DNA from 3 places in the Aureimonas sp. AU20 genome. Region 1 is predicted to be linked to each of the others. Evidence: riboswitches for the same ligand, from Rfam matches in the RefSeq annotation. Region 1 holds a riboswitch; each other region holds the start of a gene.
The links. A riboswitch is a leader RNA that binds a small molecule or an ion and turns the genes downstream of it on or off. The one in region 1 is predicted to bind cobalamin.
Positions count from the first base shown of each region.

Region 2: it holds a riboswitch for cobalamin, as region 1 does, so the genes downstream of both, M673_RS04090 (putative oxygenase MesX) here and M673_RS19705 (ribonucleoside-diphosphate reductase subunit alpha) in region 1, are expected to answer to the same signal.
Region 3: it holds a riboswitch for cobalamin, as region 1 does, so the genes downstream of both, M673_RS03470 (CbtB domain-containing protein) here and M673_RS19705 (ribonucleoside-diphosphate reductase subunit alpha) in region 1, are expected to answer to the same signal.

Region 1 covers NZ_CP006369.1:140,925-145,253, reverse strand. The annotation lists gene M673_RS19705 (ribonucleoside-diphosphate reductase subunit alpha) at 1-2,339, opposite strand, end outside; cobalamin riboswitch at 2,463-2,685, opposite strand; gene M673_RS19700 (hypothetical protein) at 2,778-3,404, opposite strand; gene M673_RS19695 (TetR/AcrR family transcriptional regulator) at 3,706-4,275, shown strand; gene M673_RS19690 (EamA family transporter) at 4,272-4,329, shown strand, end outside.
Region 2 covers NZ_CP006367.1:893,112-897,440, forward strand. The annotation lists gene M673_RS04085 (fumarate hydratase) at 1-1,463, shown strand, start outside; partial or broken gene M673_RS23510 (hypothetical protein) at 1,467-1,661, shown strand; cobalamin riboswitch at 1,764-1,986, shown strand; gene M673_RS04090 (putative oxygenase MesX) at 2,107-3,093, shown strand; gene M673_RS04095 (methionine synthase) at 3,122-4,204, shown strand.
Region 3 covers NZ_CP006367.1:761,100-765,428, reverse strand. The annotation lists gene M673_RS03480 (sensor histidine kinase) at 105-1,895, shown strand; gene M673_RS03475 (response regulator) at 2,058-2,435, shown strand; cobalamin riboswitch at 2,552-2,789, shown strand; gene M673_RS03470 (CbtB domain-containing protein) at 2,822-3,007, shown strand; gene M673_RS03465 (CbtA family protein) at 3,122-3,856, shown strand; gene cobU (bifunctional adenosylcobinamide kinase/adenosylcobinamide-phosphate guanylyltransferase) at 3,853-4,329, shown strand, end outside.

The DNA of each region.
Region 1 (4,329 bases):
CCACAGATGTTCGAAATCGTCGCCGTCGGCGCGATCGCCATCGTGTTGGAGTTGCGCATGCCGACGGTTCGGACACGCTCCCTCAGGGCCGCCCAGTCGAGGGTGCTTGAGCGGTCGAGGTCGAGCGTGCCGCCGCGCGCTTCGGCCAGCAGCTCGACACTGTCGATCGGCAGGATGCCGCGCGACCAGAGCGAGCCGTCGAATGAGGGGTAGCGCCCGCGTTCGGCTGCGAGGTCCACCGAGGCGGAGATCGCCTCATAGCTCAGCACCTCCATGCTCGTGTCGGCGAAGGCCACCGCCGCCTCGCTGGCATAGGCGAGCCGCAGCGCCTGGAGCGCGTCCTGGAAGCCCATGAGGCCGAGGCCGACGGGACGGTGCCTGAGGTTCGACGCCCGCGCCTCGGGAATCGTGTAGAAATTGATGTCCACGACATTGTCGAGCATGCGCATCGCGGTCTTCACCGTCCGTGCGAGGAGCGAGCGGTCAAGCCCTTCGGAGTTGACGTGGCTCGCGAGGTTCACCGAGCCGAGATTGCAGACCGCGACCTCGGAGGCGGAGGTGTTGAGGGTGATCTCGGTGCACAGGTTCGAGGAGTGCACGGTGCCGATATGACCCTGCGGCGAGCGGATGTTGCAGGGGTCCTTGAACGTGATCCAGGGATGGCCGGTCTCGAACAGCATGGTCAGCATGCGCCGCCAGAGATCGACCGCCTTCACGCGGCGGTGGACGCGGATCTCGCCGCGCGCGGCCCTGATCTCATGCCCTTCGTAGGCCTCAGCGAAGGCCCGCCCGTAAAGGTCATGCAGGCCCGGCACCTCGTCGGGCGAGAACAGGGTCCAGTCGCCGTTCTCGGCCACGCGCTGCATGAAGAAATCGGGCACCCAGTGCGCCGTGTTCATGTCGTGCGTGCGGCGCCGATCGTCGCCCGTGTTCTTGCGCAGGTCGAGGAACTCCTCGACATCGATATGCCAGGTCTCGAGATAGGCGCAGACCGCGCCCTTGCGCTTGCCGCCCTGGTTGACGGCGATGGCCGTGTCGTTGGCCACCTTCAGGAAGGGCACGATGCCCTGGCTCTGCCCGTTGGTGCCCTTGATGTGGGCGCCGAGGCCCCGCACCGGCGTCCAGTCGTTGCCTAAGCCCCCGGAATATTTGGCGAGCAGCGCGTTGTCCTTCACCGCCTTGAAGATGCCGCCTAGATCGTCGGCGACGGTGGTGAGGAAGCAGGAGGAAAGCTGCGGGCGCGGGGTCCCGGCGTTGAACAGCGTCGGCGTCGAGGCCATGAAGCGGAAACTCGACAGAAGCTCGTAGAACTCGACGGCGCGGGCCTCGCGATCAACCTCGCGCAGCGCCAATCCCATGGCGACGCGCATGAAGAACCATTGTGGCAGCTCGAAGCGGACCCCTTCCGTCTGGAGGAAGTAGCGGTCGGTGAGCGTCTGCAGGCCGAGGAACTGGAAGAGGTTGTCGCGCTCCGATGTCAGCGCCGCAGCACATCGCGCCACGTCGAAGCGGGCGAGTTCGGGATCGATCAGCCCGGCCGCGATGCCCCGGTCGAGATAGGCCGGGAAGGTCTCGGCGTAGAGCACCGCCATGTCGGCCTGCGTCGCCGTCCTGGGCGAGCCGGCGAGGAACGACAGCGCCTCGCCGCGCAGCTTGTCGAGTAGCAGCCGAGCCGAGGCGAAGGCATAGTTCGGCTCGGTCTCGATCAGGGTCCGCGCCGCCATGACGGGCGCCTCGGCGAGTTCACTGAGCGTGAGTCCATCGTAGAGGTTGCGCCGCGTTTCAGCGAGGATCGCGTCCGGCGACACGCCGTCGAGGCCGTCGGACGCTTCCGTCACGACGCGGGCCAGACGGGCTTCGTCGAGCGGCGCGAGGGAGCCGTCCGCCTGCCGGACGGACAACGCGGGCGCGGCCTGTGTTTGCGACGCGGTGGCCTGCGCCGCGCGGGCGCGGGCGTGCTCCTCGCGGTAGAGGACATAGGCGCGGGCGACCTTCGGATGCTCCGAACGCATCAACGCGAGCTCGACCTGGTCCTGGATGTCCTCGATATGAAGGAGGCGGTCGCCGCCCGAGCGGCGGGTGAGCGCGGCGACGACCTCGTCGGTCAGCTGCCGCACCGTGTCGTGGACGCGGGTGGAGGCGGCGGCCTGCCGCCCCTCGACGGCAAGAAACGCCTTGGTCATCGCGACCGTGATCTTCGAAGCGTCGAACCCTGAGACGGCGCCATTGCGGCGCAGGACGCGCGCTGCCAGCGAAGATGCGAGATCGGCTGCACCGGCATCGACGGACAGGACCGGGAACGGCGACGGCAAGGCCGTGGAAGAAGGAAGAAGAGACATTCGGCTGCTCCAGCGAGTGGAGGCAAAGGCCGAGCGGACGCATGCAAAACGACCCAGGCGACCCAGACGAAGGGACCCCAGCCGCGACAGGCACACGATCCACCGGGACACCCCGCCCAGGGAAGGTTCAAGCAAGTCGCGGCAGGTCTCCTGGCTCGCGGGTCAAACGCCTTCCGTCCGGCCTTCCCGGAGCTTGGCTCCAGTGACGCGGATTGGACGAAGGGCTCGCCGCTTACAGTTGCGGGGGCAGCCCCGGCCTCGCCGTTCCATCTCTGGATCAGCTCACCGGGTTCCCTCTTAGCCACCACATCTTGCGACGCAGCGGACCGTGACTGCCGCATATGGTGCGGCAACCACCCGGTGAGTCAACGCGCTCTCGGGCCTTATCCCCAAATCCGGCTTGCGGTGAGTCCCGCCCCGAGGCGGAATGAGGACCTCTCACCCGTCGCGACCATCACGGACAGGGAAGCGGAGGATCATCAACCAAGAGCAGACGCTGCGACGCTCGGCCTCTGTCCGAGCATCGCGCCAGTGTCCCTCCCATTTCGACATCCACCTCGCACCCGGACGATCATGGACCACTGCACGCCTGTCGAGACGCGGCGGCGGTAGCCTCGCGATCAGATCGATGCCATGGAGCGTGAGCCCTTGATGGGAAAGGATGAAGCGCAGCCATTCCCACCTTCGTTCCGACCAGAATTCCGTTTCCGGAATCGTCAAAAGCTCGACCTCGGTCACATCCGGGAAATCGGCCGCGATCGCCTGTCCGCACTCGCTCGGTCTTGCGCGCTCTTCGGCTCCGATCTCGCCGGCATGAACAGTTATGAGATCGCTGGCCCCCGCCGAGGCCGTGCTGCGTGGGATCGACCCGCGCAGCAGGATCGCCTCGATCTTCTCCGGAAGAACATCGCGGGTGGCCTCGCAAACGGCTCGCAGCGGTTCAGCCCAAGGCGCGATGGCGTCCGGGTAGCCGATCCATGGGAGAAACCCGTCTTCGTTCGCGTAGGCGATCCGACCGACTGGGAGGAGGTTCGCCGATCTCAGCTCCTTCCTAGCCTGAACCACGCGCGATCCTATCACAGACGCGGTGTTCTCCGTGGAGGGCTCCTCTGTTACGAGCGGCAGTCCGATGGTTTGGGAAGTTGGTCGGGTGCAGTCCTCCGTCCGGTCTGTTGGTGTCTCCAGAGCCAGTTGATGACGCTGGTGGGCTGGCGAAGACCGTCCCCAACTGCTTTGCAGGCCATGATGCCTCCGACCTCGAAGAGGTCGGCCGAGCTTTCCCGAAAGCGGATGCACGATCGTTCGGATTGCCGATCTAGCCCGCAAGTGATACAGACCTGTCTCACCTACAGTGGCAAGCGAGCCGATGATGTCCGACAAGCGGCAGCAGATCGTGGAAACCGCCTATCGCCTGTTTCGGGCGGATGGCTACCATGCGGTCGGCATCGACCGGATCATCGCGGACGCGGGCGTGGCGAAGATGACGATGTACCGCCACTTCCGAGCCAAGGACGAGTTGATCTGCGCTGTCCTGCGCTTTCGCGCCGAGCGCTTCGAAAGGCAGCTCGACCGTCTGGCCGACATGGCGCCGAGCGCCGCCGCTCGGATCGAAACGATCGTGAGCTGGTACGAGCAATGGTTCGCCCGGCCGGACTTCCATGGCTGCGCCTTCGCCCATGCGCTGGCCGAGTACGGCGATCCCGGCCATCCCATCTTCCAGGCGGCCGCTGCCCAGAAGGAGGCGTTCGAGATGCGGCTGCGCGCGCTTCTGCTGCCGGAAACCGACGAGGCGCAGGCGACGCGAACCGCAGCGGTGCTCGCCATGCTGTTCGAGGGCGCCACGCTCAAGGCGCAGACGAGCCGGGCCGAGGAGGCGATCCGCGGGCTGCGGGATGGCACGCAGGCGCTTCTTGCCCGGGCGGGCATCCGCTCGTGAGCCCGCTCGTCATCGGCCTCGCTCTCTCGGCCGCGTTCGCCCATGCCTCGTGGA
Region 2 (4,329 bases), on a different replicon from region 1:
ATCCGCCGAGCTTCGTTCAAAGCCTTGCGGAAGCCTATGCGCGGGAAGAGAGCCCGGCGGCGCGCGACGCGATCGGCCAGATCCTGGTCAACTCGCGCATGGCCGCCTTCGGTCGGCGGCCGATCTGCCAGGACACAGGCACGGTGAACGTCTTCGTCAAGCTCGGCATCGGGGCGCGGATCGAGACGGCGCGCCCGCTCGCCGACCTCGTCAACGAAGGCGTCGCCAAGGCCTATACCGACGCCGACAATCCGCTGCGCGCCTCGATCGTCAAGGACCCGCTCTTCGGCCGCAAGAACACGGGCGACAACACGCCCGCCGTTGTGCATGTCGATGTCGTGGCCGGTGACGAGGTCCGCGTCACCGTCGCGGCCAAGGGCGGCGGTTCGGAGAACAAGGCCAAGTTCGCCAATCTCGCGCCGGCCGCCTCGGTCTCGGACTGGGTGGTCCAGACGGTGGAGACGCTGGGCGCCGGCTGGTGCCCGCCGGGGCTGCTCGGCATCGGCGTCGGCGGCACGGCCGAGAAAGCCATGCTCATGGCCAAGGAGTCGCTTCTCGAGCCGATCGACATGGCCGAACTGATCCGGCGCGGCCCAGCCTCATCGCTGGAGGAGATGCGGCTCGACATCTACGAGCGCGTCAACGCGCTCGGCATCGGCGCGCAGGGGCTGGGCGGGTTGACGACGGTGGTGGACGTGAAGATCCGCTCCTATCCCTGCCACGCCGCCTCGAAGCCCGTCGGCCTCATTCCCCAATGCGCCGCCGACCGGCATCTCACCTTCACGCTGGACGGCTCCGGCCCCGCGCGGCTCACCCCGCCCGATCTGTCTCTCTGGCCCGAGATCGACCGGGGCGAGCAGACGGCACAGGCGCGACGCGTCGATCTCGACCGTTTGACGCGCGAGGAGGTGGCCAGTTGGCGGGCCGGCGAGACGCTGCTCCTGTCGGGGCGGATGCTGACCGGCCGGGATGCCGCGCACAAGCGAATGGCCGACATGATCGGGCGCGGCGAGTCGCTGCCGGTCGATCTCAAGGATCGGGCGATCTACTATGTCGGCCCGGTGGACGCAGTGCGCGACGAGGTGGTGGGCCCCGCCGGCCCGACCACGGCCACCCGCATGGACGGCTTCACCGACCTCGTCCTGGACGCCACCGGGCTCCTCGTCATGATCGGCAAGGCCGAGCGCGGGCCAGCCGCGATCGAGTCCATCAAGCGCCACGGCGCGGCCTATCTGATCGCGGTCGGCGGCGCGGCGTATCTCGTCTCCAAAGCGGTCAAGCAGGCCCGCGTCCTCGCGTTTGCCGATCTCGGCATGGAGGCGATCCACGAATTCGTCGTGGAGGACATGCCCGTAACGGTCGCGGTGGACGCGCAGGGGCATTCGATCCACCAAACGGGTCCCTCGCAATGGCGCAAGCCCCGCCTCACTCTCGGCGGTGCCGCAGCTGAACGTGTGACCTGAGAGTTCATCGGCAACCGCCCCTGCGCACAGCTCGAGCTGGCTTCCGTGTTCCCGGAAACGGAAAACCCGCTCCCGTAGATGTCGGAGGTCATGGACCTCAGCAACGAGAAGAACTTCTTCGAAACCCGTGTCATCGAATACCAGAAGGGCGGCGCGATTGCCTGGGACCGACCGGCAGTGCCCGTACGAACGGGGTGAAGGATCGTGATCGCGGCTCTCGTACCCGTTTGTCACATGACGCTTCGCATGCGGACATAAAGATGTCCTTATGTCTTCATTGACAGCATGGTTGCGGACGTGCTGAATGTCGCCTGTCGAGGTTCCCCGTTCCAGACATGGCGATGGGGCTAAGACGGGAAGCCAGTGGTGTCCCTCCGGGGCAGAGTCTGGCGCTGCCCCCGCAACTGTAAGCGGCGAGCGGCGGATCCATCGTGTGTCACTGAGCCTCGCAAGAGGATCGGGAAGGCCGGAACCGTCGCAGCGACCCGTGAGCCAGGAGACCTGCCTCCGACGCGAAACGTTCCTCGGACGGGGGTTCCTCCGGTGGATCGCGCCTGGAGTTCGTGCCCTTGGCCGTTGGCGTCGGGGCGCTCGCCCTTGCGCGTTCTTCCTTCGGCCCTCGCCTGACCAAAGACGGTGGGTCATGACGAACAGCGCCTTCGCATTTACGATCAGCAGCGTTCCGTTCGACGAGGACTATCGTCCCGCCGACCGCACGCGCATCACCACGAACTTCGCCAACCTCGCACGAGGGGAGTGTCGTCGCGAGAACCTGCGAAACACCTTGGCGATGATCGACAACCGCTTCAACTCCCTCATGCATTGGGACAATCCGACGGGAGATCGATACGCGGTCGAGCTTCGGATCGTCACCGCCGACCTGACGGTCGGCCTGCGCGACGGGGCCGAGACCTTCCCGCTGATCGAGATCCTGGCAACCACCGTCGTCGACAGGCGCAGCGGTGAGCGCCACGACGGCATGATCGGCAACAACTTCTCCTCCTATGTCCGCGACTACGACTTCAGCATCCGTTTGGCCGGCCACATCCGCGAGAACCCCGATGGCGGCGCGCCGGACGGGTTCGGCGAGCTGCACGGCAACCTGTTCAAGCGATTCTTGGCCTCTGCCGCCTACCGGGACCGGTTCCCGAAGCCGCCGGTCATCTGCCTCAGCGTGTCCAGCCGAGAGACCTATCGCCGAACCGCAAACGTCCACCCCATCCTCGGGGTGGAATACGGGACTGACCGCCTTTCCAGAACCGACGACTACTTCGCAAGGATGGGGATGCGGGCACGCTATTTCCTGCCGCCGGGCGGCGTCGCGCCCTTGGCCTTCTACCATCTCGGCGACCTGACGGGTGACTATTCCAACGTCGAGCTGGCCAGCACGGTCGCCACGATGGAGACCTTCCAGAAAATCTATCGCCCGGAGATCTACAACGCCAACTCCCCGGCGGCGGAACACTACAGGCCGAGCCTGAGCCGCCAGGACTATTCCCTGACCCGAATTGTCTATGACCGCGACGAGCGCAGCCGGCTGGCCGTCGAGCAGGGCCGTTTTGCCGAACAGCATGTCATTCGGCCGCATGGCGCGCAGCTCGAGCGCTGGTCTGCGACTGCGGGCCTATGAACGGAACGGACACGAAAGGACCACGAGCATGACGATTCTGTTGCCGACGACCACCGCGGGGAGTCTGCCCAAGCCGTCCTGGCTCGCCGAGCCCCGCACCCTCTGGTCGCCCTGGCGGCTCGAAGGCGAGGATCTACTCGCCGGCAAGCGGGACGCCCTGCGTCTTGCCTTGGACGACCAGCGGCAGGCGGGCATCGACATCGTCGGTGACGGCGAACAAACGCGCCAGCATTTCGTCACCACCTTCGTCGAACATCTCGGCGGCGTCGACTTCGAGAAGCGCGAGGTCGTCCGGATTCGCGACCGATACGATGCCAGCGTGCCGACCGTGGTCGGCGCCGTCTCACGCACGAAGCCCGTCTTCGTCGAGGACGCGAAGTACCTGCGCGCGCAGACCGGGCAGCCGATCAAGTGGACGCTGCCCGGTCCGATGACGATGATCGATACGCTCCACGACGCCCACTACAGAAGCCGCGAGAAGCTCGCCTGGGAGTTCGCGCGGATTCTCAACGAGGAAGCGAGGGAGCTCGAGTCCGTCGGCGTCGACATCGTGCAGTTCGACGAGCCTGCGTTCAACGTCTTCTTCGACGAGGCGAACGACTGGGGGATCGCCGCCCTCGATCGGGCCGCCGAGGGCCTCAAGATTGAGACGGCCGTGCATATCTGCTATGGCTACGGCATCAAGGCCAATACCGACTGGAAGAAGACTCTCGGATCGGAGTGGCGGCAGTACGAGAAGACCTTCCCCAACCTCCGGAAGTCCAAGATCGACATCATCTCGCTCGAGTGCCGGAACTCCCGTGTGCCGATGGACCTGATCGAGCTCATTCGAGGAAAGAAGGTGATGGTGGGCGCGATCGATGTCGCGACCGACACGATCGAAACGCCGGACGAGGTCGCGGAAACCCTGCGCGAGGCGCTCCGGTTCGTTGATCCAGACAAGCTCTACCCCGCCACCAACTGCGGCATGGCACCATTGTCCCGCGACGTGGCGCGAGGCAAGTTGAAGGCCTTGGGCGCTGGCGCGGCGATCATCCGTAAAGACCTCGCATCAATGGACTTCGCAGATCGGGGGACTTTGCAGATCGGGCAGACCTATGTCCGCTTTTGAGCATGAGCGTAGAGGCCTGGAACGGCGGTGGTCGGGCGTTTGCGGAATGGCAGCATTCCGCGCGATTGACCCGAAAGCTGCCGGTCCGCTATCGACCCATCCACGGCACAAAAGCGACATGGCTT
Region 3 (4,329 bases), on a different replicon from region 1:
ACGCTCAAAGTCGCGTGCGATGGATTGACGCCCCGAAGCGCGGACGCCACCCTATGTCACCCATACAGCCCTTTGCTTCGCGCCTTTTCGGATTGCCGCCCTTCGTGATTCTCGACCTTCATTCCGCGTCTCGGCACGAGCTCCTGGCCGAAATCGAGCGCCTGCAAGGTCTGATCGCCTCCGTGCCGCTCGCCTCGCCGCTGCCAGATGGAGAGAGCCAGCACGACCAGATGCGCGAGATCGCCGAGATGCGGGCGGAGGCGGCGAGCTATCTGAGGGCTGCGCGCCGGCTGGCGCGCGAAGGCCACGACGCGCCCGAGCCGCGATCCGCCTTGAGCGGCGGAGCCGAGCGCGAGCCGGCGGAGGTGGGCGATCTCGCCTCCCGGCTTCGCCGCAGCGAGGCGGCGCGCCTCATGTCGGAGGAGCGCCTGGCGCTGGCCTTCGAGGCGTCGGGCTCGCTCGGCTGGTGGGATTGGGACCTTGCGGCCGACCGGGTCTATGCCGGCCCCTATTTCGCGGGAATGTTCGGCGTCGATGCCGAGGAGGCCGAAGCCGGGGTGCCGATCCAGCTGTTCGTGGAGGGCATCCACCCCGAGGATCGGCCGCGCGTGTCGGAGGCGATCGCGACAGCGGTTTCGAAAGGCAGCGATTTCAGCGAGGACTATCGCCTGCTCAGCAAGAGTTCGGGCAACGTGACCTGGGTCCACGCGCGCGGGCGCGCCTTCAACGACGCGACCGGCCGCCCCTTGCGCTTTCCGGGCGTGGCGATCGACACCACGGCCTATCGCGAGGGCGAGGCGCGCAAGGCGGCGCTGGTGGATCTCGGCGAGCGGCTGCGCGAGCTTCACGATGTCGGCGAGATCGCCTTCGCGGCCGCCGAGGCCATGGCGAGCCAGCTTCGCGCGAGCCGCGCCGGCTTCGGCGTGGTGGACCCGGTCCAGGAAACGGTGATGATGCAGCCCGACTGGCGCCTGCCGGGCACGGCCAGCATTGCCGGTCTGCATCATTTCCGCGACTACGGCTCCTTCATCGACGACCTGAAGCGTGGCGAGACGGTGATCATCGAGGACGTGTCGGCCGATCCGCGCACGGCGCTCCACCGCGCCTCGCTGGAGACGATCGGCATCCGCGTCCTTCTCAACGTGCCGATCATCGAGCACGGGCGGTTTTCGGCGGTGATCTTCGTCCACTACGACCAGCCGCACCAGTTTTCCGAGGCCGATCTTCGCTTCGTGCGGGCGGTGGGCGACCGCGCCCATGCCGAGATCGGGCGCAGCCGCGCCGAAGAGCGCGAGCGGATGCTCAACCACGAGTTGAGCCATCGGCTGAAGAACACGCTCGCCATGGTTCAGGCGATCGCGTCGCAGACGCTGCGCAACGCGCCCGACATGCTGACCGCGCGCGAAACGCTGGGCAACCGGCTCGCCGCGCTCAGCCGAGCGCACGACCTGCTTCTGGGCCGCAGCCAGGACACGGCCGACATCCGCACCGTGGTGGGCGACACACTGGCGCTTCACGACGACGGGCAGAACCGCATCCGCCTCGACGGCCCGGCCATCGAGATCGGCTCGGACGCGGCGCTGTCGCTGGCGCTGATCCTGCATGAACTCGCCACCAACGCCGTGAAATACGGCGCCCTGTCCGTGCCCGAAGGCGAGGTGGACCTTTCCTGGAGCACGGGTGTTCTGGACGGCGCGCCGGTGTTCCGCCTCGTTTGGCGGGAGCGCGGCGGGCCACCCGTCCTGGCGCCCAGCCGCCGTGGCTTCGGCTCGCGGCTGATCGAGCGCGGCCTGCCCGGCTCGGTCGGCGGCAGCGTGGAGCACAGTTTCGAGCCCACCGGCCTCCTGTGCCGGATCGAGGCGCCGCTCGCGGCCATTCGCAGCCCGCAGGCCTGAAGGCGTCTTGCGAGCTCTCACAGCTCAGCCGCCGCTGATTTCAGAGGCTGATTCGAGGTGGCAGAGCGATGCGGAACGACACAGAAAAATGGCGATTCGAAGCAAGTCGTTGGCTGGGTTCGTAGACTGGAAACCTTTCCGGTGTTCGCGCCTTTATCGGACATGAGCACGCCAGCAAAACATGCCGTTGCCCTCGTCGCCGAGGATGAACCCCTCCTGCGCATGGAGGCCGTCGACCTCCTGGAGGACGCCGGCTTCACCGTGCTGGAAGCCGCCAACACGACCCAGGCGCTCCGCCATCTGGCGGACACCGAAACGATCGAACTGCTCTACACCGATATCGAGATGCCCGGCCCGATCGACGGGATCGATCTGGCGCGCCAGGTCGCCGCGCGCTGGCCGCAGGTGTCGATCGTGGTCTGCTCCGGCCGGGTTCAGCCGGACGCGAGCGACCTGCCCCGGCAGGCGCGCTTCCTGCCCAAGCCCGTCAGTTCGGCGCTGATCCTCAGCGCCTTGGAAAAGGCGATGCCGACCGGCTGATAGGCGAATGCGCCGCCTGGCTGGCGTGAGCCGGACGGCGCATCCGCAGCTTGACGAGATGACAGACGCCTCGTCGCCTATCTCCCTGAATCGTTTGACTTGAGGCCCAGGGGGTTTATCCTCCCGCGCTGGATGGTCCCGCGGCGCGACATGCGTGCGCGGGCTAAGAGGGAATGCGAAGGGCCGACTTAAACCAAGGGCCCGGATCGCAGCCGACCCCGCGACTGTAGAGCGGCGAGGTTTCTTCACCGGCGGTCTTTCCGCCGGAAACGCCACTGGGCCTCGCGGCCCGGGAAGGCAGGAGAGGACCCGTGACCCGCGAGCCAGGAGACCTGCCATCCCTTGCGAAGGCGGCCATGTCGGCCGCCGTCACGGAGGTTGATGCCATGATCCGAACCGCCGCACCGGCCGTTCCTCACACCGACGCACCGGCGCAGACGCGCCTTCTCGTCGCCGCTTTCGCCCTGTCGCTCGGCGCATTCCTCGTCTGGGGCGCGGGCTTTGCCAGCGCCGACGCGCTGCACGACACCGTGCACGACGCCCGCCACGCCATGGGCCTTCCCTGCCACTGACGCCTCCCCGCTCCGTCGCACCGCATCTCGCCAGCCGACGCTGAACCCGGATTCGTCTCGTCTTTTCGGACGCGCGCTCGCCCGCGAGCCCCGTCCGCGCGCAGGATTTCGCCCATGCTCACCCGCACCCTTTCGGCCGCGATCTTCGCCGGCCTTTTCGCCGGCTTGCTCGTCACGCCCGTTCAGCAGGCCAAGCTCGTTCCCCTGATCCTCGCGGCGGAAGTCTACGAGGAAGGCGGCGCGCCCGCCGGCCACGACCATGCCGCCGGCCTTGCTCTCGTTTCCCCCGCGCTCGCCCATTCCGGCCACGAGGGCGGCGAGGCGACGACGCTGGTGGAAAGCCGCACCGGCGGCTCGATCCTGGCCAATCTCGTGCTCGGCTGCGGCTTCGCGCTGTTGCTCGCCGCCGCGAGCTTGGCCGCCAACCGGCCGCTGACGTTCCGCAACGGCGCGCTCTGGGGCCTGGCCGGCTTCGGCGCCGTGACGCTCGCCCCCGCGCTCGGCCTGCCGCCGGAGCTTCCCGCCATGCCGGCCGCCGATCTGGCCGCCCGTCAGCTCTGGTGGCTCGCCACCGTCGGCGCATCCGTGGCCGGGCTCTGGCTGGTCGTTCTGCGCGGCTCCACCGCCGCGCGGCTCGCGGGCCTCGCGCTTCTCGTCGCGCCGCATCTCTTCGCCGCGCCCCATCCCGCCGATCTGGCCAGCCCCATTCCGCCGACGCTGGCGGCCGAGTTCGCCGTCGCCTCGCTCGCCGTCTCGGCCCTGTTCTGGGTGCTGATCGGCCTCGGCGCCGGGCTCGCCAGCGATCGGCTGGTGCGAAACGAGCGCCGGGCCGCGGCCCTCTCGGCGTGAGCGTTCACTTCGTTCTCGGCGGCGCGCGCTCGGGCAAGAGCCACCATGCCGAAACCCTCGTCATGGCCTCCGGCCTCCAGCCCGTCTATCTCGCGACGGGCCAGGCCTTCGATACCGAGATGGAGGAGCGCATCGCCCATCATCAGGCGCGCCGCCCCGCGCCCTGGCTGACGGTGGCGGAGCCGCTGGATCTTGCCGGCGCGCTGCGGCGCGAGGCGGGCGAGGGCCGCGCCCTCCTGGTGGACTGCCTGACGCTCTGGCTCAGCAATCTCCTTTTCAGCGAGGCCGACATTCCGGCTGAGGCGGCGCGCCTGTGCGAGACGCTACGCGGCCCCCTGCCCGGGTTCGTGGTGCTCGTCTCCAACGAGGTCGGCCTATCCATCGTCCCCGAAAACAAGCTCGCCCGGCGCTTTCGCGACGAGGCCGGGCGTCTTCACCAACAGATCGCAGCGCTGGCAGACCGCGTCACCTTC